2 regions of the Microtetraspora glauca genome follow, and region 1 is predicted to be linked to the other one. Evidence: riboswitches for the same ligand, from Rfam matches in the RefSeq annotation. Region 1 holds a riboswitch; the other holds the start of a gene.

Evidence for each region. Region 1 has a riboswitch for glycine ahead of gcvT (glycine cleavage system aminomethyltransferase GcvT). Riboswitches for the same ligand answer to the same signal wherever they lie in the genome.
Region 2: it holds a riboswitch for glycine, as region 1 does, so the genes downstream of both, gcvP (aminomethyl-transferring glycine dehydrogenase) here and gcvT (glycine cleavage system aminomethyltransferase GcvT) in region 1, are expected to answer to the same signal.

The regions. Positions count from the first base shown of each region.
Region 1 is NZ_JBFALK010000006.1:127,232-135,475, forward strand. Features, by position in the region: gene AB0I59_RS13535 (ABC transporter ATP-binding protein) at 1-93, opposite strand, end outside; gene AB0I59_RS13540 (helix-turn-helix transcriptional regulator) at 195-767, shown strand; gene AB0I59_RS13545 (S8 family serine peptidase) at 1,003-3,972, opposite strand; gene AB0I59_RS13550 (helix-turn-helix domain-containing protein) at 4,123-5,121, shown strand; glycine riboswitch at 5,179-5,276, shown strand; glycine riboswitch at 5,277-5,376, shown strand; gene gcvT (glycine cleavage system aminomethyltransferase GcvT) at 5,407-6,492, shown strand; gene gcvH (glycine cleavage system protein GcvH) at 6,489-6,878, shown strand; gene AB0I59_RS13565 (L-serine ammonia-lyase) at 6,904-8,244, shown strand, end outside.
Region 2 is NZ_JBFALK010000007.1:20,375-28,618, reverse strand. Features, by position in the region: gene gcvP (aminomethyl-transferring glycine dehydrogenase) at 1-2,320, opposite strand, end outside; glycine riboswitch at 2,493-2,584, opposite strand; gene AB0I59_RS14645 (MerR family transcriptional regulator) at 2,626-3,243, opposite strand; gene AB0I59_RS14640 (bifunctional nuclease family protein) at 3,395-3,865, opposite strand; gene ftsR (transcriptional regulator FtsR) at 3,939-4,595, opposite strand; gene AB0I59_RS14630 (FHA domain-containing protein) at 4,621-5,124, opposite strand; gene AB0I59_RS14625 (sugar phosphate nucleotidyltransferase) at 5,327-7,831, opposite strand; gene clsA (cardiolipin synthase ClsA) at 7,836-8,244, opposite strand, start outside.

The DNA of each region.
Region 1 (8,244 bases):
TCCGGACGCTCCCATGAGCGCGACCGCGCTTCCCGCTTCGATGTCCAGGCTGACCTCGTCGAGCGCCACGGCGGACGCGTATCGACGGCTCACATGCCGAAGGCTGACGTCGACTCCCATGCGCCCATACATTGTCACAATGTAGGGCAGTATGGGAGTCCCTACATTGTGACAATTCAGGAAGGCAGCTCCGGATGCCGCTCAGCCACGCGGTCCTGACCCTCCTCGCCGACGGCCCGAGTCACGGCTACGAGTTGAAGGCCAGGTTCGAGGCCGCCATCGGCCCTCAGTGGGGCGGGCTCAACATCGGGCACCTGTACCAGATCCTCGACCGCCTGGTCCGGGACGGGCACGTCGTCCGCGACCACGTCGCGCAGAGCGACCGGCCGGACAAGACGACCTACCAGCTCACGCCGGAGGGAGCGGAGGAGCTGCGATCGTGGGCGACCAGCCCGTGGACCCGCTCGTCCGGCTTCAGGGACGAGCTGTTCCTCAAACTCCTCGGCGCGAGCAGGCTCGGTGCCGAGTCCCTGGCCGCGTTCGTCACGGCGCAACGGCAGGCCCACCTGTCCGACCTCGGCGCGCTCACCAGGCAACGCCGCGCGCACACCGGCGATCCGCTCGTCGCACTGCTCATCGACGCCGCCGCCGCGCACATCAAGGCCGACCTCCAGGTGCTCGACACGGCCGAAGAACGCCTGGCCGGCCTGACGGCGGGAGACGTCCAGGTCCACACCGCCTCCGCCGACGGCCAGGCCACCGCCTGACCCGGCGACACCCGTCACGCGGCGACGCCGTCTGGTCGAGGGGAGCTCCGCGACCTGCCGGAAGGACCGCCGCACAGGCGGGCTCCGGGAGACGCGTCGGGAGACCCGGGAGACAGGGTGGGACCGTCGGCCGGAGATCGCCCACAGGGGATGTCCGGATTCAACCGGGCGTGGGCCGGGCGGCGACTGCCGCCCGGCCCACGCCAGGATCCTCGGACATTTCCTTCAGGTCACGTCAGTTGACGCTGATCACGGTTCCGGCCCCGTTGGGGTACTCGATGTAACCGGTGTGGGGCCGCCCGTCCGGCAGCCTCGACCAGCCGGCGGTCACCGTCTCGGGAACCCCCGGGGTGCCCTTGAGCTTGCGCGGCGACACGGTCAGACCACCCACGCCCGGGGCGTCGGTCACCACGTTCGCCTGCGCGTGGAACGGGGTCGACGTGGTGCCCGGCGCGGTCAGGTAGCTGACAAGCACGAAGGTGTACTTCCCGGCCTTCGGCCGCGAGATGACCAGCCGGTAGTCATCGCCGTCGCGATCCACCCAGCCCGCGAACTCCCGGCCCTCGTAGAGCACGCCTCCGCCGAAGCCCAGCTCCAGGCCGTTGTCGGGGCGGGCCCGGAACTCCACGGCCTTGGTCCCCTCGGGGACGTCGATCGTGTACTGCTTGCCGTTGGCCTCCTCGGGACCGACCGAGCCGACGATCTCCGGGCCGGAGACCAGCCCGTAGGCCGTCATGTCGGTCTTCTTCTTGACCGGGGTCACCTCGAAGGACACCGACCCGTTCGCGTCCTTGCCCCTGACCTCGGCGGGAGCGAGCACGCCCTGAGCGGTCACCGCGACGACGCTGCGAACGGTACGGCCCTCGCCGGTCCAGGTCAGCGAGCCGGTGATGCCGGTCGCGACCTCGTCCTTCAGCTCCATGGTGACGGTGAACGACTTGGTCTCACCGGCCCGGTCGAAACGCAGCGTGGAGGGGCTCACCTTGGCCTTGACGCCGGGCAGGTCGATGTCGGCCTTGTACTTGCCGGGCGTGACGGCCGTCAGCGTACGGGTGACGGTCCGGGGGCCGGCCAGCCCGCCGAGCGCGATCGAGGGGTAGTTCAGGTCGCTGGTGGCGATCGGTGCCACCCCACTGCCCGTCCTGACGCCCAGGCCCTCCAGGTAGCCGAGCCAGTTCTGCTCCGTGGAGTCGTAGACCAGGCCGGGCTCGAGCATCCGGGCCGGATCGACGTTGCCCGCGCCCTGCGCGAAGGCGTCGGTACTGTCCGTACCGTCGGCGTTCCTGGTCGGCACGGTGGTCGTCATCATCGCGGACTTGATCGCCATGGGCGACAGATCAGGGTGCTTGCCCAGGTAGAGCGCGGCCAGACCCGCGATGTGCGGGGTGGCCATCGAGGTGCCGTCGTAGAAGCCGAAATCGTTGCCGTTGTTCGTCGGCGGAGCGACGGCCGCCAGGATCGAGACACCGGGGGCGGCGATGTCGGGCTTGAGCAGGTCGCCGCGGTTGGCCAGCGACGGTCCGCGCGAGGAGAACCCCGCCACCCGCGGGTAGACGGCGCCCTCGGCGCTCGCGGGCCGCAGGATGGCGGTCGCCCCGTCCGTCGCCGCGTAGGCCAGCACGGCCGGCACGCCGGGCCCGCCGATGTGCACGGTCGGCACGGCGTGCGAGTCGGCGACGGTGTCCTCGTCGGCCATGTTGACCATGATCATGCCGACGCCGCCGGCCCGCTTGACCTCACCGGACTTCTCCAGGCGCGTGACGGTGCCGCGCTCGCAGACGACGATCTTCCCGGCGGTCCTGGCCGGGTCGAGGCTGTTCGGGGCGCAGACCTGTGCCTCGAAGTCGTCGACGGAGGCGTTCTTGACCACCGGGCCCGTGGCCAGCGGCTTGGGCCCGAACGTGTCGCTGACCGTGGTGCTCGAACCGCGGTGCCTGGTGCCGTCGCCCAACTCCACCTCGGCCACGTACGGCGCGGCCGTGCTCGCGGCCACGGTGGTCGTCCACGGCATGGTGTTGTCCAGCGTCGAGGCACCCGGGCCGCTGTTGCCGCCGGCGGTGGCCACGAAGATGCCGCTCGCGGCGGCCGCGCGGAAGGCGAGCCCGATCGGGTCCTCCGCCGGGGACTCCGTTTCGGAGCCCACGGAGTAGTTGATCACATCGACGCCGTCGGCCACCGCCTGGTCGACGGCGGCCAGGATGTCGGAGTCCAGGCCGCCGGTCTGCTGGCCGTCGGCACTCTCCCAGAGCGCCTTGTAGACGGCGATCGCCGCGCCGGGCGCGACACCGGAGATCTGGCCGAAGTCGGTGCCGTTCACGCTCGCCGGCACGTCCGCGTTGCCCGCGGCGGTGGAGGCGGTGTGCGAGCCGTGCCCCTGCGCGTCGCGCGGCGAGACGTAGTCGGCGCGATTGGCCGGCGGTACCCGCTTCAGCCAGGCGTCACCGAAGTAGCGGGCGCTGATCAGCTTCTGGTTGCACAGGTTGGCGGCGAACTCCTCGCCGGTCTGGCAGACGCCGGTGAACGTGCCGCCGTCGGCCTTCTTCATGACCGCGGTCGAGCCCTGCAGATAGGGCCGGTACGGATCGGCGTCCGTGGGCGCCGTGGCGTCGAGGGCCGGGGCCGCGAACGACGGGTTCTCCGGCCAGACGCCGGTGTCGATCACGCCGACCACAATGCCCTTGCCCGCGTTCGCAGTGCCGCCGAGCCTGGACCACAGACCGGACTCGCCGGACAGGCCGAGGAAGTCGGTGGACCTGCGGTCGTCCAGAGCCTTGCGCAGGCGGTCGGGAACGACGGAGAGCACACCGGGCGTGGTGTTCAGCCGCGCCGCCTGGGTCATGGTGAGCTCGGCGACGAACGCGTTGGAGGCCACGGAAAGCTGCTTGGCCGGCGTGGCGTCGACGCTCCGGGAGACCTGGTCCTGCCTGCTCTTCAGGTGGTCGCGGTAGCGCTTGGCGTTCGCGCTGCCGGTGTCCACCTTCTTGCCCTTGCCGGGCTTGGTGGCGGGGATGCCGGCGACGCCGCCGTCATAGGTCGCGAGCGGCTGCTCGGCCAGCGTGACGATGTAGGTGTCGATCGGGCCGGCGGTCAGAGGATCGGTGGTCAGGGGATCGGCCGAAGCCGGCGCCGAGGCCGTGGTGATCACCACGGCGGCGGCGAGTGCCATCGCGCCGAAGGCACTCACTCGTCGGGGGTTGCGGGCCATTGCTCCTCTTCGAGACGGGGGGTGCCGCCCTGCAGCAAGGTCGCCGGGAGGCAGCTAGAAGTGAACGGCCCGTGAGGATCAGTTGTCGAGATATAGTGCTGGCGTTTTCGGTCATATGGCGAAAAGCGTCACGATCCGGTCAGGTGGTGGGTGGACGACCAGCCAGTGCTCGGTGCGGTGGGCATCGGCGATTTCGACGAACAGATCTACCGGTCCCTGCTCCGCCACCCCGACCGCACAGTCACCGACCTGGCGGGCTCGCTGCGGGTCAGCGCCGCACGGGTACGGCACGCGCTGGCCCGGCTGGCCGAACTCGGGCTGCTACGACGGATCAGGCCGGGCAGGTACGAGCCGGTGGCGCCGGAGGCGGCGCTCGGATGGCTGATCGACCGGCGCCGACTGGAGGCCGAGGCGGGGCTGGCCGAAATCCGGACCACGGTCGCCGACTTCGCACAGCTCTACCAGTCGGGCCGGCTGCGGGCCGACCCGGCCGGCCTGGTGGAGATCCTCTCGGGCGAGGACGCGGTGAAGCGGCAGATGACGGAGACGAACAGGGCGGTCACGTCGGAGGTGTTGGCGCTCGACCGGCCGCCCTACATCGGGTGGCCCGACAACTCGGTGGACAGCAACGAGTCGGAGGTCGCCGGCACCCGGGAACTGATCGCGCGCGGGGTGGACATCCGGGTCGTGTACTGCCCGGAGTCCCTGCGACGCCCCGGCCGGTTCGAGACCCTCCTCCGGCTGGCCGAGGAGGGTGAGCGGTCCAGGTTCCTGCCCAGCCTGCCGTTCAAGCTGCGGATCGTGGACCGGCGAGTGGCGCTGATGCCCCTCGTGGACGGCGTCTACGACAACGTCGCGCTGATCCGTCCCTCCGGCCTGCTCGACGCGCTCATCGAACTGTTCGACGCCTACTGGGAGCGCGGCCAGCCGCTCACCGGGACCCGGCCGCCCGTCGGCGACCGGCCGGACGAGGAGGACCTGCTGGTGCTCCAGATGCTCAAGGCCGGGCTCAAGGACGAGACGATCGCCAGGCAGCTCGGGGTCAGCGCGCGAACCGCGACCCGCCGGATCGCCGCGGTCGTCGAACGGCTGGGCGCCACCACCAGGTTCCAGGCCGGAGCGGAGGCGTCGGCGCGCGGCTGGATCTGAGAGAGGCCCACCGGTTTCGCGAGACGGGGTACGACCACTAGGCTGGCAGAACACCATCGATCCCGTGCGGGAGAGCGTCCTGACAGCCGGTCAGGTCCCCTGAAGGAGCAAGCCCTCCCCGCGAACCTCTCAAGGCAAAGGACCGCGCGGGCCAGGTGTCCTCTGGAAAGCAGGCCGTACGCGGCCTCGCCGAAGGTGAAAGTCCGGGTAAGGAAACGGACGAAGCTCTCAGGCACCCATGACAGAGGGGGAGGATGCTGTCATCCGTCTTCCTGAGGTGCGATCATGTCCCGATCTACCCCGTTGCGTGAGGTTCACGAGAGCCTCGGCGCGACGCTCACCGACTTCGCGGGATGGCAGATGCCCCTGCGCTACGGCAGCGAGTCAGCCGAGCACAACGCGGTGCGCACCGCTGCCGGCCTGTTCGACCTGTCCCACATGGGCGAGATCCACGTCACCGGCCCGCAGGCGGGAGAGGCGCTGGACTTCGCTCTCGTCGGGCATCTGAGCGTGCTGGAGCCCGGCCGCGCCAGGTACACCATGATCGTGACCGAGGACGGCGGCGTGCTGGACGACCTGATCGTCTACCGCCTCCGGCCCGAGGAGTTCATGGTCGTCGCGAACGCCTCCAACTACGCCAGGGTGGCCGAGGAGCTGGCCGAGCGCGCCAAGCCGTACGACGCCCGGGTCGAGGACAGGTCGGACTCCTACGCGCTGATCGCCGTCCAGGGGCCGAACAGCACGGACATCCTCGGGAAGCTGACAGACGCCGACCTGGTCGGGCTCAAGTACTACGCGGGGCTCCCCGGCGAGGTCGCCGGGTTCGAGGTCATGATCGCGCGTACGGGTTACACCGGCGAGGACGGCTTCGAGCTGTTCGTCCGGCCCGAGGACGCGGTCCCGCTGTGGAACGCCCTGTCCGAGGCGGGGGCGGAGCTCGGACTGCGGCCCTGCGGGCTGTCCGCGCGCGACACGCTGCGCCTGGAGGCGGGCATGCCGCTGTACGGCAACGAGCTGACCGCGGACACCACGCCCTTCGACGCCGGCCTCGGCCGGGTCGTGAAGTTCGACAAGCCGGGCGACTTCGTCGGGCGGGCCGCGCTCTCCGGGCGCACGGCCCCCGGACGCCGCCTGGTCGGCCTGGTGGCGCGCGGCCGCAGAGTCCCCCGCCACGGCTATCCCGTCACGTGTGAGGGCGAGGTCGTCGGCGAGGTGACCAGCGGCGCGCCCTCGCAGACGCTGGGCAAGCCCATCGCCATGGCGTACGTCGCCGCGGACGCTCTCGAAAAGGGAGGTCTGGCCGTGGACATCCGTGGTAGCCATGAACCCGTTGACGTCGTTGATCTGCCTTTCTACAGGAGGAGCAAGTGAGCAGCATTCCCGACGAGCTGAGCTACACCAAGGAGCACGAGTGGGTGGCCGGTCTCGATGACGGCCTCACCGTGACGGTGGGCGTGACCGCGTACGCCGCGGAGCAGCTCGGCGACGTGGTCTTCGTGCAGGTGCCGGAGGTGGGCACCAACGTCGAGGCCGGTGACGCGGTCGGCGAGGTGGAGTCCACCAAGTCGGTGAGTGACATCTACGCGCCGGTCGGCGGCGAGATCGTGGAGACCAACCCCGCGGTCGTGGACGATCCCTCTCTGGTCAACTCCGACCCGTACGGCGACGGCTGGCTGTTCCGCGTGCGCCTCGAAGGCGAGCCGGAGGACCTGCTCTCCGCCGCCGAGTACACCACCCTCACGTCGGGTGAATCCTGACATTTCCAGATAAGGGCATGGATCAATGGCGATCAGTGTCTTCGATCTGTTCAAGGTGGGCATCGGGCCGTCCAGTTCGCACACGGGCGGCCCGATGGCCGCGGCGCACAAGTTCGCCCGCGGTCTCCACCAGGACGGTCTGCTCGAGAAGACCTCGCGCGTCGAGGTCATCCTGTACGGCTCGCTCGGCCTGACCGGCAAGGGCCACGGCAGCGACAAGGCGGTGCTGCTCGGCCTGTCCGGTGAGAAGCCCGAGCTCGTCGACGTGGACACCGTCGACGAACGGCTCGCCGCCATGCGGGACACGGGCACGGTCACCCTGTACGGCTCCCGCGAGATCCCCTTCGTCGTCGGCGAGGACCTCGTCTTCGAACGGAAGATCACACTGCCCCACCACCCGAACGGGATGCGGTTCACCGCCTTCACCGAGTCGGGCGAGATCCTGCGCGAGAAGATCTACTACTCGGTGGGCGGCGGGTTCGTCGTGGACGAGAACGCCACCGGCGCCGACCGCATCAAACCGGACGACACGGTCCTCCCGCACCCGTTCACCACGGGGTCGGAGCTGCTCGCCCGGTGCGCGGAGACCGGCCTGTCGATCTCCGCCCTCATGCTGGAGAACGAGCGGGCCTTCGGCCGTACCACCGAGGAGATCCGCGCGGGGCTCCTGCACCTGTGGTCGGTCATGGCCGAGTCGGTGCGTCGCGGCAGCACCCAGGAGGGCGTCCTCCCGGGCGGCCTCAAGGTGAAGCGGCGGGCGAACCAGCTCCTGCGCAGGCTGCAGACCGAGGCCGACCTCGACCCGCTGCGCGCGATGGACTGGGTGACCCTGTTCGCGCTCGCCGTGAACGAGGAGAACGCGGCCGGCGGCAGGATCGTCACGGCGCCGACGAACGGCGCGGCCGGCATCATCCCCGCCGTGCTGTCGTACTACACGCGGTTCGTCTCGGGAGTGGACGACGACGGGGTCGTCCGCTTCCTGCTCACCGCCGGTGCGATCGGAGTGCTCTTCAAGGAGAACGCGTCGATCTCCGGCGCCGAGGTCGGCTGCCAGGGCGAGGTCGGGTCGGCGTGCTCGATGGCCGCGGCCGGGCTCACCGAGGTCCTCGGCGGCACGCCCGAACAGGTCGAGAACGCCGCCGAGATCGGCATCGAGCACAACCTCGGCCTGACCTGTGACCCGATCGGCGGCCTGGTCCAGATCCCGTGCATCGAGCGGAACGCGGTGGCCTCCATCAAGGCGATCGCCGCGGCCCGGATCGCGCTGCGCGGTGACGGCCGCCACTTCGTGTCGCTCGACAAGGCCATCAAGACCATGCGCGACACCGGCAGGGACATGCTCGACAAGTACAAGGAGACCAGCCGG
Region 2 (8,244 bases), on a different contig from region 1:
GGCGCAGCCCATCCCCGCCCATCATCCGGATGTACGCCCACGAGATCGGCAGGATGCCCGCCGAGCCGTACGGCGCGGCCGAGACGGCACCGGTGCCCTTGCCAGGGAGGTAGGGGGCGAGATGGGCCTTGACCGCGACCGGCCCGACACCCGGACCGCCGCCGCCGTGCGGGATGCAGAACGTCTTGTGCAGGTTGAGGTGGCTGACGTCCGCGCCGAACTCGCCGAGCCTGGCCAGGCCGACGAGGGCGTTGAGGTTGGCGCCGTCGACGTAGACCTGTCCCCCGGCCTCGTGGACCCGGTCGCAGATCTCGACGATGGTCTCCTCGTACACGCCGTGCGTGGACGGGTAGGTCACCATGATCGCGGCGAGCGCGTCGCGATGCTTCTCGATCTTGGCGGACAGGTCGGCGAGGTCGACGTTGCCGCTGTCGTCGCAGGCGACCACGACCACGCGCATACCGGCCATGACCGCGCTGGCCGCGTTGGTGCCGTGCGCGGACGACGGGATGAGGCAGACGTCCCGCCCGGCCTCGCCCCGGCCGTGGTGGTAGGCGCGGATGGCGAGCAGCCCGGCGAACTCTCCCTGCGACCCCGCGTTGGGCTGGATCGACACCGCGTCATAGCCGGTGACCTCGGCCAGCCAGCCTTCGAGGGTCTCGACCAACTCGACGTAGCCCGCAGCCTGGCCGATCGGGGCGAAGGGGTGGATCCCGGCGAACTCCGGCCAGGTGATCGGCTCCATCTCGGTGGTCGCGTTGAGCTTCATCGTGCAGGAGCCCAGCGGGATCATCGAGCGGTCGAGGGCGACGTCCTTGTCCTGGAGCCTGCGCAGGTAGCGCAGCATCGCCGTCTCCGACCGGTAGGAGTGGAACACCGGATGGGTCAGGAAGTCGGTGGTCCGGGCGAGGCCGGCAGGGAGCGCGTCGGGGGTCACCCGGTCCAGGTCGTCGATGACCACGCCGCCCGAGCCGCCCTGCGATCCGCCGGGCACGCCGAACGCCGCCCACACGGCCGCAAGGTGCTCGGCCGCCGTCTTCTCGTCGCAGGCGACCGCGACGTGGTCGGCGTCCACCAGTCGGAGGTTGACGCCCGCCGCCTCGGCGGCGGCCACGACCACCGCGGCGCGCCCGGGGACGCGGGCCAGGACGGTGTCGAAGAACTCCTCGTGCACCACCTCGACACCGCCCTCGCGCAGCCCGGCGGCCAGGACGGCCGCGTGGCGGTGCACCCGCTGCGCGATCCGCCGCAGGCCGTCCGGTCCGTGGTAGACGGCGTACATCGAGGCCATGACCGCGAGCAGGACCTGCGCGGTGCAGATGTTGCTGGTGGCCTTCTCCCTGCGGATGTGCTGCTCGCGGGTCTGCAGCGCGAGCCGGTACGCGGGCTGTCCGTCGGCGTCGACGGACACCCCGACGAGCCGGCCGGGCATCTGCCGCTGGAGCCCTTCGCGTACGGCCATGTAGGCGGCGTGCGGGCCGCCGAAACCGAGCGGCACGCCGAAGCGCTGGGAGGAGCCGACGGCGATGTCGGCGCCGAGCTCACCCGGCGACGCGAGCAGCGTCAGGCCGAGGAGGTCGGCGGCGGCGATCACCTGGGCGCCCCGCTCGTGCGCCACCTCGGCGAGTACGCGGAAGCTCGCGACCCGCCCGCTCGCGCCGGGGTACTGCACCAGCACCCCGAAGCACTCGGGCAGCGCGGCGGGATCCGCGAGGTCGGCCTCGACCAGCGTGATGCCGAGCGGCTCCGCCCGGGTCGCGAGGACGGCCTTGGTCTGCGGCAGCGCGTCGATGTCGACCACGAAGACGTCGCTCTTGACCCGGCTCGCCCGGCGGGCCAGAGTCATCGCCTCGGCGGCGGCCGTGCCCTCGTCCAGGAGCGAGGCCCCGGCCACGTCGAGACCGGTCAGGTCGATGATCGCGGTCTGGAAGTTGAGCAGCGCCTCCAGCCGTCCCTGCGAGATCTCCGGCTGGTAGGGGGTGTACGCGGTGTACCAGCCGGGGTTCTCCAGCACGTTACGCAGGACGACGCCCGGGGTGATCGTGTCGTGGTAGCCAAGGCCGATCATCGAGGTCAGCACCCGGTTGCGCCCGGCGATCGTGCGCAGCTCGGCCAGCGCCCGTGTCTCGCTCGCCGCCTCGGGGAGCGCGAGCGGGGTCTCGGTCCTGATCGCCTCGGGTACGGCGACGGCCACCAGGTCCGCCACGGAGGCGTATCCGACGGCCTCCAGCATGCGCGCCTGCTCGGCGTCGGACGGGCCGATGTGGCGGGACGCGAAGGGCGGGCCGGAAAGATCGCGAAGTGGTGACCGGTCGGTCATGGCAAGCCTCCTGGAGCGGTCGAGACCTAGGCGGCGCACGCGTGCGCCTGGTCTCCCCCTCTGTCATCGCGACCAGCCGACCGGCGGCGGGACCACGACCTGAGAGCTTCACCCCGAAGGGCTTGCACCGTCGGTGAGCACGCCTGGTGGACGTGCTGCTTTCCAGAGTTGCCTCTCCCGTGCGGTACGGGATGCCTGAGAGATTCCGGGGAGGGTTGCTCCTTCGGCGCCTCCACTTAAAGAGGTCTCTCCCGCACGGGGTCGCCAGCTTGTGTCACTCTACCGCCTACCCTGAGGCGGGCCGTTCACCCGGTCTTGCGGGACTTCCTGCGTCGTGCCAGCTCGTCGGCCGGATGGTCGGCCTCCGCATCGGAGCCGGACTCTGCGCGCTCGCCGGGCAACTCGGCCAGCGAACCCTCGACCTCGCGCCAGACGCGTCCCAGGGCGATGCCGAACACTCCCTGCCCGCCCTGGAGCAGATCGATGACCTCGTCGGCGGAGGTGCACTCGTAGACGCTGACGCCGTCGCTCATCAAAGTGATCTGGGCGAGGTCGTTCACCCCGCGGTCACGCAGATGCTGTACGGCGGTGCGGATCTGCTGGAGCGAGACGCCGGTGTCCAGAAGGCGTTTGACGACCTTGAGCACGAGGATGTCGCGGAAGCTGTACAGACGCTGCGAACCCGAGCCGTGCGCGGCTCTTATGGTCGGCAGGACCAGCTCCGTCCGGGCCCAGTAGTCGAGCTGACGGTAGGTGATGCCGGCCGCCGCGCAGGCGGTGGGGCCGCGATACCCGATGTCGTCGGGCAGTCTCCTGGGCTGCTCGTCGAACAGCAGTCCTTGTTCACCGGCGCGCTCACGCGCTGACTCACGGACCGGATCATGCTGGTCGGCCGCTTTTCCCTCGCCGCTGCTGACCGCCACTGCGGACCTCCGGCTTTCTCTCATCCCACGGTCTGATCTGGGGGTTCATGAATTACAACCGTGGATTCCCTTGCACCGTAGGACCGGGGACATTCTCAGTCAACGACCCCGCACGGCGCGTCGTGAAGCGTTAAATTCCCGAAATCAACCCCTACCCGGCACGCCCGAAGTCCTCGGGCGTGATGTTGTCCAGGAACTCGCGGAACTTCTCCACCTCGTCCTCCTGGTCGTCAGGCATGCTGACCCCGGCCTCCCGGAGGACGTCCTCGCTGGCGTAGATCGTCGCACCGGTGCGGAGCGCGAGCGCGATCGAGTCCGACGGCCGGGCGCTCACCTCCACACCGTTGGAGAAGACCAGGTCGGCGAAGAAGATCTGATCGCGTAGCGCGACGATGTTGACCGTACGCAGGCGCACCCCCAGCGCCTCCAGCACGTCACGGAACAGATCATGAGTGAGCGGGCGCGGCGGCGGTTCCTCCGCCTGGGCGAGCGCGATGGCCGTCGCCTCGGTCATGCCGATCCAGATCGGCAGGTACCGATCACCGTTCGTCTCCTTCAGGAGGACGATCGGCTGGTTGGTGGGCATCTCAACGCGAACCCCCACGACCTCCATCTGCAACACGGGCGACTCCGTCTCAAAGCGGCGCGGCATATCACCAGGACTTCAACGTAACACCCGGAGCGGGTCGGCCTGGTCACTGCCCCAGAACGCGGCGAACACTGCCACGAAGCAACGCACTGTGCAATTCGAGGAGAAGTCCGGATATTTCCCGAGCTGTCTCATCGGCCTGCCCGATCGCGCCGGGCGCCCGGCGGCGCAGCAGCGGCGCCACCGCCTGCTCGACGAGGCTGGCCTCGCGTTCCGCGGCCGCCCGCACCGCGCGCAGATGGCGGGCGTGCAGGCCGAATCTGGCCAGCGAGCCGACGCTGCGGGCGATCTCCAGGGCGTCCGCGTCGTACCACCGGGCCACGGATGCCACCAGGCCGAAGCTCTCCAGCTCTGCCAGCGTGTCCTCGTCGATGTCGGCGGCCTGGAGCAGGTCCTCACGGCTGAGCCGTACGGGCGGGGCCTCCTGGGGCAGCGCCCTCGGCCGGGCCGCCTGCTCGTCCAGGTTCTCCTTGATCACCCGTAACGGAAGGTAGTGGTCACGCTGCGCGGTGAGGATGTAGCGCAGCCGCTCGACGTCACCATGGGTGAACTTGCGGTATCCCGAGGGGCTCCGCTGCGGCTCGATGAGCCCCTCGCCCTCCAGGAAACGGATCTTGGAGATCGTCACGTCGGGGAACTCGCCCTGCAGTAGCGCGAGCACCTCCCCGATGCTCATGAACGCCCGTAACGCCTGCGCGCTCATGACTTACCCGCCCCTCCCTCAGCGATCACTGGCCTCCAAGGCCACGCGCGAAGAACACCAGCCGGAACTTGCCGATCTGCACCTCGTCGCCCCCCGCGAGGGGGAACTCCTCGATGCGCTCCCGGTTGACGTACGTCCCGTTGAGGCTGCCGACGTCGCGGACGGTGAAGTGGCCGCCCCGCCGGTAGAACTCCGCGTGCCTTCTGGACACGGTCACATCGTCCAGGAAAATGTCGCTTTCGGGGTGGCGACCCGCCGTCGTGAGATCACTGTCCAGCAGAAAGCGGCTGCCCGCGTTCGGGCCCCGCATGACGACCAGGAGGGCGGTGCCCGGCGGGAGCTGCTCGATGGCCGACCTGTCGGGCAGCAGGGTCTGCCCCGTCTCGTTCTCCAGCGCCTCGAGCGAGATGGTCGAGGTGGTGTCGGGAGCGGCCGGCGCCGGAGCGCTCAGCGGCGAACCGCATCTGGAACAGAAACGGGCATCCTCGGGGTTGGCATGACCGCACTGCGTGCAGTAGACGCTGGGCATCGAACGGCTCGGCCTCTCTTATGACTTGCTCAGACGGCGAATGCCGCAACTTACGCTGATCACGCACAAAGGTCAAGAAGCGTGCTCGACATGGACTGACCAACGCTACAGCCCAGCGCGGTCCAAGGTCCATCCCGCCACACCGTTTCCTGACTTCCCGAACGTGACCTCCAACAATATTTGTACATGATCACGAAGATTGTTATTGTGCTCCGGCGGCCTGCTCCACCACGCGGGCCCAGCGTTCGAGCAGGGCCTGGGCGGTGTCCACGTCACCTCCCTCGGCCCACAGGTGGGTGACCGCCTCGGACGGGTCGGGCAGGACCAGGGCCCAGCTGCCGTCCTCGCCCACGACCCGTACGCCGTCGGTGGTGTCCACATGCAGGCCCTCGGCGGCCTCAACCACCGAGCGCATGACCGTGCCCTTGTGCGCCCACGGAGTGGGAATGGTCCGCCGCAGCAGCTTCGCCTCCGGGATCCGCGCGTCGATCTGGCTAAGCGACAGGCGGGTACGCGCCACCAGTCCCAGCAGCCGCAGGAACACCGCGAGCCCGTCCACGGTCGGCCCGAACTCCGGGACGATGAAGCCCCCGCGCCCGTCACCCGCGAAGATCATGTCGCTGTGCGTGGCGGCGGTGGTCAGCGCGTCGAGACTGGTGGGCGTCCAGTCCACCTGCACTCCGTGGAACCGGCAGACCATCTCCGCCACCCTGGTGGTGGTCACCGGCAAGGCGACCCGTCCGCCCCTGCGTTCGGCCGCCACCAGGTCGAGCACCACGAGCAGCGCCCGCTCCTCGCTGATGAGCTGGCCCATCTCGTCGACCAAGGAGACCCGCTCCCCGACCGGGTCGAACCGTACGCCGAAGGCGGCGCGGGAGGAGCCGACCAGCTCGGCGAGGCGCTGGAGGTCGCGGCGGCGCTCGGCGAAGGTCTCGGTGGGCGAGGCGTCGTCGAGGCGGTTGTTCACGGTGAGCACGTCCACCCCGACCCGGCCGAGCAGGCTCGGCAGCACCAGGGACGACGTGCCGCCCGCGCAGTCGACGACGACCTTCATCTCAGCGTCCTTCACGCCGCTCATGTCGACGCAGCGCAGCAGCTCACGCGCGTAGGTGTCCACCGCGCGGGCCGGGAAGGTCAGCTCGGCGATCTCCCCCGGGAAGGCGCGCCGGTACTCCTGGCGCGAGAAGATGCGCTCCAGCTTGCGCTGGGCGCCCTGGGAGAGGTCCGCCCCGGTGTCGTCCATGAAGACGATGTCGACGCTCTGCGGGTCGCCCGCGCTGGTCCGCAGCGCGATGCCGCCCCGGGCGCTGCCCCTGGAGGTGTGAAAGCGGGCCACCGGGAGCGCGGTCGCCTCCAGGTCCACCACGTTGATCGCGCTGGAGTTCAGCGCGCTGATGACCGCCCGCTTGAAGGCGCGGGCCGCCCGGGAGGCGTCACGCGAGGTGACGATCGTGTCGCCCTTGCTGACCATCGTGGCGTACGCGCTGGCCAGCCGTACGCACAGCTCGGGGGTGATCTCGACGTTGACCAGGCCGGAGACGCCGCGCGGGCCGAACAGGCTGCGCTGGCCGCGCGACTCCCAGATCACGCTGGTGTTGACGACGGCGCCCGCCTCGACCGTCTTGAACGGATAGATCTTCACGCCGGAGGAGACGTACGCCTCCGACTCGATCACGCACTCGTCGCCGACGACCGCGTTCTCCTCGATCCTGGCACCGGTCATCACGTCGGTGTTCTTGCCGATCACGCATCCGCGCAGGTGGGCGGCAGGGCCGACGTAGACGTTGTCGTGGACGACGGCGCGGTGGAGGAAGGCCCCCTCCTTGACCACGGCGTTGCTGCCGAGGACGGTGTACTCCCGCAGCTCGGCGCCGGCCTCCACCTTGGCGTAGTCGCCGATGTAGAGCGGTCCCTTGAGCACCGCGTCGGGATCGACGGAGGCGCCCTCGGCCGTCCAGACGCCGGGCGCCAGCTCGAAGGCGTCGAAGTCGACCTTGACCTTGCCCTCCAGGACGTCGGCCTGGGCCTTGAGGTAGCTCTCGTGGGTGCCGACGTCCTCCCAGTAGCCCTCGGCGACGTATCCGAACAGCGGCAGGCCGCGCTCGAGCAGCTTGGGGAAGACGTCCGAGGACCAGTCGACGGACCGCCCGGCGGGGACCTCGTCGAGGACGCTGGGCTCCATGACGTAGATGCCGGTGTTGACGGTGTCGGAGAAGACCTGGCCCCAGGTGGGCTTCTCCAGGAAGCGCTGGACCCGGCCGTTCTCGTCCACGATGATGATCCCGAACTCCAGGGGGTTGGGCACCCGCTTGAGCCCGATCGTGACCAGGGCGCCGTTCTCCTCGTGGAACCTGAGCATGTCGGTCAGGTCGATGTCGGTGAGCGCGTCACCGGAGATGACGAGGAACCGCTCGTCCCTGAGCCGGTCCGCCGCGTTCTTCACGCTGCCCGCGGTGCCGAGCGGGATCTCCTCGGTCGCGTAGTGCAGGCGCATCCCGAGCTCGTCGCCGTCGCCGAAGTAGTTGCGGATGAGGGCGGCGAGGAACTGCACGGTCACCACGGTCTCGGTGAAGCCGTGCTTCTTCAGCAGGCGGAGTACGTGCTCCATGATGGGCCGGTTGATGATGGGGAGCAGGGGTTTGGGCTGGTTGGCGGTCATCGGCCGCAGCCGCGTTCCCTCCCCGCCCGCCATGACGACGGCCTTCACGGGCTCACCCCCTTATTAGCTGGCGGACCTGTACCACATACAACACCCCGGCCCACCAGTACAGACCAGTCCCCCATATGGCGAACGCCCAGCCGAAGATCCCCGTGATCTCGGCGTACCACCCCTGATGGGACGCGAGGAACAGGAGGGGAAAGGCGTACATGAGGCAGGCGGTCGCGGCCTTACCGAGGAAATGTACGGGCAGCGCCGGGCCGTAGCCGTGGCGGCGCAGGATAGGGACGGTGAAGAGCAGGAAAACGTCGCGTCCCACGACCAGGAGCGCCAGCCACCACGGAATCACCTCGCGCAGGACCAGCCCGACGAGGGTGGCGAAGATGTAGAGCCGGTCGGCGAGGGGATCGATCAGCCGCCCGAGCCTGCTGGTCTGGTTCCACGCGCGGGCGAGCTTCCCG